One region of the Janthinobacterium sp. CG_23.3 genome, then DNA from elsewhere that is predicted to be linked to it. Evidence: predicted binding sites of a transcription regulator. Region 1 holds the regulator's gene; each other region holds the start of a gene.
What was found. The regulator sigma-54, encoded in region 1, starts transcription at its own class of promoters, with help from an activator protein. The targets are predictions, from matches to a motif close to TGGCANGNAANCTGCTTT.

Region 1 (2,202 bases):
GGCCGGATTAGACGGCGGCGGCTTCGTAGGTGTCGGGCAGATGCTTGATCGCCTCGTGACCGTGCTCTTGCACTTTGGTTTTGTACTTCATGACCTGGCGGTCCAGTTTGTCGATCAGGGTGTCGATGGCGGCGTACAGGTCTTGCGACAGGCTTTCCACGTACACGGTCTTGCCGGACATGCGCAGGTTGATTTCGGCCTTTTGCCGTTTATCTTTTTCTTTCAGATTGTCTACGGTCAGAATGACAGCAATATCAATGACTTGATCGAAATGGCGTTGCACGCGCTCCAGTTTGGTTTGTACGTATTCACGGATGGCCGGTGTCACTTCGAGATGATGTCCGCTGATAGTGAGATTCATACACACTCCTAAAGATGATGTCGGGTTCGTGCCTTCGCCGGTCTTCTGGCGCGCAGAGGAACCAAAGTAAAACTACAACGATTTTCGCAGACTGACTGGCGGGATCTTCAGCGCTTCCCGGTATTTGGCAACAGTGCGTCGCGCAATCACCATGCCTTGTTCTCCCAGCATGTCCGCAATCTTACTGTCGGATAAAGGATTTTTCGGGTCTTCAGCTCCTGTCAATTGCACAATAAGCGCCCGTATCGCCGTCGATGATGCCTCTCCCCCCGCTTCGGTGGCGACATGGCTACCAAAGAAATATTTCAACTCAAACATGCCATGCGGGGTCAGCATATACTTCTGAGTTGTTACCCGAGAAATAGTACTCTCGTGTAAACCCAGTGTATCAGCTATTTCACGGAGCACAAGGGGTCTCATCGCCACCGCCCCGTGCGAGAAGAAATTTTTCTGCCTCTCAACAATGGCCTGGGCCACGCGCAGGATGGTGTCGAAGCGCTGGCGCATATTCTTGATCAGCCACTTGGCCTCCTGCAACTGGGCGCCCATCGCCCCCTCGCCCTTGCCCTGCTTGAGCAGGTTGGCGTACATGGCGTTGACGCGCAGGCGCGGCATGACCTCGTGGTTCAGGCTGACGTGCCAGCCGTTGCGCGCGCGCTTGACGACGACGTCCGGCACCACGTAGTCGGAGACGTCGGCGGCGAACACCGCGCCCGGGTGCGGGTTGCACTGGCGGATCACCGTCTGCGCCTCGCGCAAGTCCTCGTCGTCGCACAGCAGGGCCTTTTTCAACTTGTTGAAGTCGCGCTGGGCGAACCAGGTCAGGTGCCGCTCGACGATCAGCAGCGCCATGCGCCGCGTCACCATGGCGATCCGCGGCAGGCGTTTGATTTGCAGCGCCAGGCATTCGGAGGCGTTGCGCGCGCCGACGCCGGCCGGGTCGAAGCTTTGCAGCAGCGCCAGCGCGGTGCGCATCTCGTCGGCCCCGACGTCCAGCTCGGCCGGCAGGCGCGCCAGGATCTCGTCGAGCGGCTCCTCGAGGTAGCCGTTGTCGTCGAGCGCGTCGATGATCAACTCGACCAGCGCGCGGTCGCGCAGCGGCTGCACGGTGACGCGCATTTGCTCCATCAGGTGTTCGCGCAGCGTGCGCTGGCTCGCTTCGAGCTGCGGCCGGGAATCCTCGTCGTCGGGCGCCTTGCCGCGGCCGATCTCGCTCCAGTCGCTGTCGCCGTTGTCGGCGGCGGCGTGCTCGGCGCCGTCGTACGCGGGTTCGGCGTCGGCCGCCGGCGCGCTATCTTGCCCCGGCGCCGCCGCGCCGTCCTGTGGCGGCGCGCCGGTCGGGCTCAGCGCGCCGTCCGCCAGCAGCCGCAGCGAGCGGTCGAGCGGGTCGTCGAGGCGTTCCAGCAGGGGGTTCTCGCCCAGCAACTGCTCAAGCTCCTGGTGCAGCTCCAGCGTCGATAGCTGCAGCAGCCGGATCGACTGCTGCAGTTGCGGGGTCAGCGCCAGGTGCTGCGAGGTGCGCAGTTGCAGGGATTGTTTCATCGGATTTACATGCGGAAATGTTCACCCAGGTAGACCCGCCGCACCGATTCGTTGGCGATGATGTCGTCGGGCCGGCCCGAGGCCAGCACCGAGCCCTGGTTGATGATGTAGGCGCGGTCGCAGATGCCCAGCGTTTCGCGCACGTTGTGGTCGGTGATCAGCACGCCGATGCCGCGCTCCTTGAGGAAGCGCACGATGCGCTGGATTTCGATGACGGCGATCGGGTCGACCCCGGCGAAGGGTTCGTCGAGCAGCACGAAGCGCGGGTTGGTGGCCAGCGCGCGCGCGATCTCGACGCG
Region 2 (2,202 bases), on a different contig from region 1:
CGCCATTGTCCAGCACCTGCACCAGCGCGGCGAAACGCTGCCCTTCCACTTTGAAATCGTCGGCTTCGCGGAAGAGGAAGGCGTGCGCTTCAAGAGCACCTTCCTGGGCAGCAACGCCGTCACCGGCCGCTTCGACCTGTCGCTGCTGGAGCAAACCGACGCCGACGGCGTCAGCATGCGCGAGGCCATCGCCGCCGCCGGCCACGACGTCGGCGCCATCCCGGCCATCGCCCGCGACCCGGCCGACCTGCTCGGCTACGTCGAGGTGCACATCGAACAGGGACCGGTGCTGCTCGAACGCGACCTGGCGCTGGGCGTGGTCACCGCCATCAACGGCAGCTCGCGCTACCTGGTCGAGCTGGGCGGCCTGGCCAGCCACGCCGGCACCACCCCGATGACGATGCGCAAGGACGCCGCCGCCGCCGCCGCCGAAATCGTCCTGCTGGTCGAGCGCCGCTGCGGCAGCGGCGCATCGCTGGTCGGCACCGTCGGCCAGTTGCACGTGCCGGGCGGCTCCGTCAACGTCATTCCGGGCGCCTGCAAGCTGTCGCTCGACATCCGCGCCGCCGACGACGCGGTGCGGCTGGCGGCCGTGGCCGACATCCTCGACGGCATCGCCGCGATCTGCGCGCGGCGCCAGATCGACGCCGACGTCAAACAAATCGTCTCGGCCAGCGCGGCGCCGTGCGCGCCGTGGCTGATGCGGCAACTGGGCGAGGCGGTCGAACGGGCCGGCCTGCCGCGCTTCGAGCTGGCCTCCGGCGCCGGCCACGACGCCATGGCGATGGCCGCCGTGACCGACGTGGCGATGCTGTTTACGCGCTGCGGCAACGGCGGCATCAGCCACAACCCGCTGGAAACGATGACCGCCGACGACGCCGACATCGCCGCCCAAGTGCTGCTCGACTTCCTGCGCCGCTTCCAGCCGAAGGCGTGATTCGTAGGTCGGGTTAGCCCATCGGGCGCAACCCGACTGGCGTCGGCAGCGGCTAGGCGTCGGACGACGCTCTGCCAATCCGACCTAGGGGACCTGCCGCGCCCGCCCCAAAGCGGGGCGAAAAACCGCACGCTAACGGTGCGCCGTCCCGCGCCCCGCCCGGCCGCCGCAATTTTTACCCATACGTATCAAGCCACTACACAAACCGCACCAAAATGGAACGAATCTTGCTTTAGTTTGTAGCAGTCATTTAATTCTGCACAATTATTGGGAGAATCTTCAGCATGGACGCACAAAAAAACGGCGCCGACGCCCTCTTCATCCTGCTCGGCGCAATCATGATCCTGGCCATGCACGCCGGCTTCGCGTTTCTCGAACTGGGCACGGTGCGCAAAAAGAACCAGGTCAACGCCCTGGTCAAGATCCTGGTCGACTTCGCCGTCTCGACCATCGCCTACTTCTTCGTCGGCTACGGCATCGCCTACGGCGCCCACTTCTTCGGCAGCGCCGCAACGCTGAGCGCCCAAAACGGCTACGAACTGGTCAAATTTTTCTTCCTGTTGACGTTTGCGGCGGCGATCCCGGCCATCATCTCCGGCGGCATCGCCGAGCGCGCCAAGTTCTATCCGCAACTGGCGGCCACCGCCGTGCTGGTCGGTTTGGTCTATCCCTTCTTCGAAGGCATCGCCTGGAACGACCGCTTCGGCGTCCAGGGCTGGCTGCAGGCCAGCTTCGGCCACAAATTCCACGACTTCGCCGGTTCCATCGTCGTGCATGCGGTGGGCGGCTGGGTCGCGCTGCCGGCGGTGCTGCTGCTGGGCGCGCGCCGCGGGCGCTACACGAAGGACGGTGCGGTCGCCGCCCATCCGCCGTCGAACATCCCCTTCCTGGCGCTGGGCGCCTGGATCCTGACGGTGGGCTGGTTCGGCTTCAACGTCATGAGCGCGCAAACCCTCGACAACATGAACGGCCTGGTGGCGGTGAACTCGCTGATGGCGATGGTCGGCGGCACCCTGGTGGCGCTGGTGATGGGCAAAAACGATCCGGGCTTCGTCTACAACGGCCCGCTGGCGGGGCTGGTGGCGGTATGCGCCGGCTCCGACCTGATGCACCCGCTGGGCGCGCTGATCACCGGCGGCATCGCCGGCGCCATCTTCGTCTGGATGTTCACCTGGACCCAGAACAAATGGAAAATCGACGACGTGCTGGGCGTGTGGCCGCTGCACGGCCTGTGCGGCACCTGGGGCGGACTGGCGGCGGGCATC
Region 3 (2,202 bases), on a different contig from region 1:
TTCGACCGGATGCGTGGTCATGCGCATGCGCTGCACGTCCTGCATCTTCAATTCGAGGTAGGCGTCGATCATGGCGTCGCTGAACACGCCGCCACGGGTCAGGAACTCGCGGTCCTTGTTCAACGCGTCCAGCGCTTCTTCCAGCGAGGCGCAGACGGTCGGGATCAGCGCGTCTTCCTCGGGCGGCAGATGGTACAAATCCTTCGAGGCGGCTTCGCCCGGGTGGATCTTGTTCTGCACGCCGTCCAGGCCGGCCATCAGCAGCGCGGCGAAGCACAGGTACGGGTTCGCCAGCGGGTCCGGGAAGCGCGCTTCGACGCGGCGGCCCTTAGGATTGGCCACGTGCGGGATGCGGATCGAGGCCGAGCGGTTGCGCGCCGAGTACGCCAGCTTGACCGGCGCCTCGTAGCCTGGAACCAGACGCTTGTACGAGTTGGTGCCCGGGTTGGTGATGGCGTTCAGCGCCTTGGCGTGCTTGATGATACCGCCGATGTAGTACAGGGCGAAATCGGACAGGCCGGCATAGCCGTCGCCGGCGAACAGGTTCTTGCCGTCTTTCCATACCGATTGGTGCACGTGCATGCCGGAACCGTTGTCGCCGACGATAGGCTTAGGCATGAAGGTGGCGGTCTTGCCGTAGCTGTGGGCGACGTTCCAGATCACGTACTTCATGTTCTGGGTCCAGTCGGCGCGCTCGACCAGGGTCGAGAAGCGGGTGCCGATTTCGTTCTGGCCGGCGCCGGCCACTTCGTGGTGGTGCACTTCGACCGGGATGCCCAGCGATTCCAGGATCAGGCACATTTCCGAACGCATGTCCTGGAAGCTGTCCACCGGCGGCACCGGGAAGTAGCCGCCCTTGACGGTAGGACGGTGGCCGCTGTTGCCGCCTTCGATGTCCTTGCCGGTCGACCACGAGGCTTCGTCGGAACCGATCTTGACGAAGCAACCCGACATGTCGATTTTCCAGCGCACGCTGTCGAAGATGAAGAATTCCGGCTCGGGACCGAAGTAGGCGGTGTCGCCCAGGCCCGACGATTTCAGGTAGGCTTCGGCGCGCTTGGCGATCGAGCGCGGATCGCGGTCGTAACCCTTGCCGTCCGACGGTTCGATCACGTCGCACTGCATGAACAGGGTGGTCTCTTCCATGAACGGGTCGATGTTGGCCGTGTTGGGATCCGGCAGCAGGATCATGTCGGACGCTTCGATGCCCTTCCAGCCGGCGATCGACGAACCGTCGAAGGCGTGGCCGGATTCAAATTTATCCATATCGAAATGCGACACGGGAACAGTCACGTGTTGTTCTTTACCACGGGTGTCGGCAAAGCGGAAATCAACGAATTTCACTTCGTTGTCTTTTGCCATTTTCAAGACTTCTGCGGCTGTCATTGCCATGCGTATCTCCTAAATAAATGTGGGGTGAGCCGACCATGTCTTACTGGCTGATCATGCGGCGCCAAGCGAACATTGCGTGCGACCAAAACTCAATGAAATGATAGCAGATTCCATGCCAGCCCCGGTAGCCCGGGCAAATTGCCGAGTCCGCCGGCAAGCGCTTGAAAAGACAGCGGTATTTCCGCCTTCGTGAACTTTTTTGCACTACTTTGCGCCACATCAATAACGCACTAAAGAAGTGCAAAAAACGATTATCGCACTATCCTTGTGCGTTTTTTTCAAAAACGCCAAAAACGCATCGTTGCGGTGCATTGCGCCGGCCGCGACGAAGCGTCCGGCGCGCACTATAATCAAGCCATCCTTCTTCCACTCCGACCGGAGAAATACCATGAGCTTTGTCGCCGACATCCTGGGCGCCGCGCGCGCCCGCATCCAGCCCGCACCCTATGCGGGCGCCGTCACGCCGCAAGAGGCGCACGCGCTGCTGGAAGCGGACCCGACCATCAAACTGATCGACGTGCGCACCAACGCCGAGCGCGACTGGGTCGGCCGGGTGGATATTCCCGCCGCCCAGCACGGCGCGGTGCAATGGAGCACCTACCCGGGCGGCGCGGCCAACCCCGACTTCCTGGCGCAACTGGCCGCCGCCGCCGGCAAGGACGAGGTGCTGCTGTTCCTGTGCCGTTCCGGCGTGCGCTCGCGCCATGCGGCCAAGCTGGCCACCGAAAACGGCTACGCGCACTGCTTCGACATCCTCGAAGGCTTCGAGGGCGACAAGGACGAACACGGCCATCGCAAACACGTGGCCGG

Region 2: ACFDR9_RS20180 (ammonium transporter) is a predicted target of sigma-54. The motif match lies at 1,154-1,171, and genes of this name have one in related genera.
Region 3: glnA (type I glutamate--ammonia ligase) is a predicted target of sigma-54. The motif match lies at 1,493-1,510, and genes of this name have one in related genera.

The regions. Positions count from the first base shown of each region.
Region 1 covers NZ_JBJXIB010000089.1:11,015-13,216, reverse strand. Annotated here, with positions in the region: gene hpf (ribosome hibernation-promoting factor, HPF/YfiA family) at 8-361, opposite strand; gene ACFDR9_RS19065 (RNA polymerase factor sigma-54) at 434-1,903, opposite strand; gene lptB (LPS export ABC transporter ATP-binding protein) at 1,909-2,202, opposite strand, start outside.
Region 2 covers NZ_JBJXIB010000098.1:7,739-9,940, forward strand. Annotated here, with positions in the region: gene ACFDR9_RS20175 (allantoate amidohydrolase) at 1-937, shown strand, start outside; gene ACFDR9_RS20180 (ammonium transporter) at 1,222-2,202, shown strand, end outside.
Region 3 covers NZ_JBJXIB010000138.1:12,669-14,870, reverse strand. Annotated here, with positions in the region: gene glnA (type I glutamate--ammonia ligase) at 1-1,392, opposite strand, end outside; gene ACFDR9_RS23545 (rhodanese-like domain-containing protein) at 1,781-2,202, shown strand, end outside.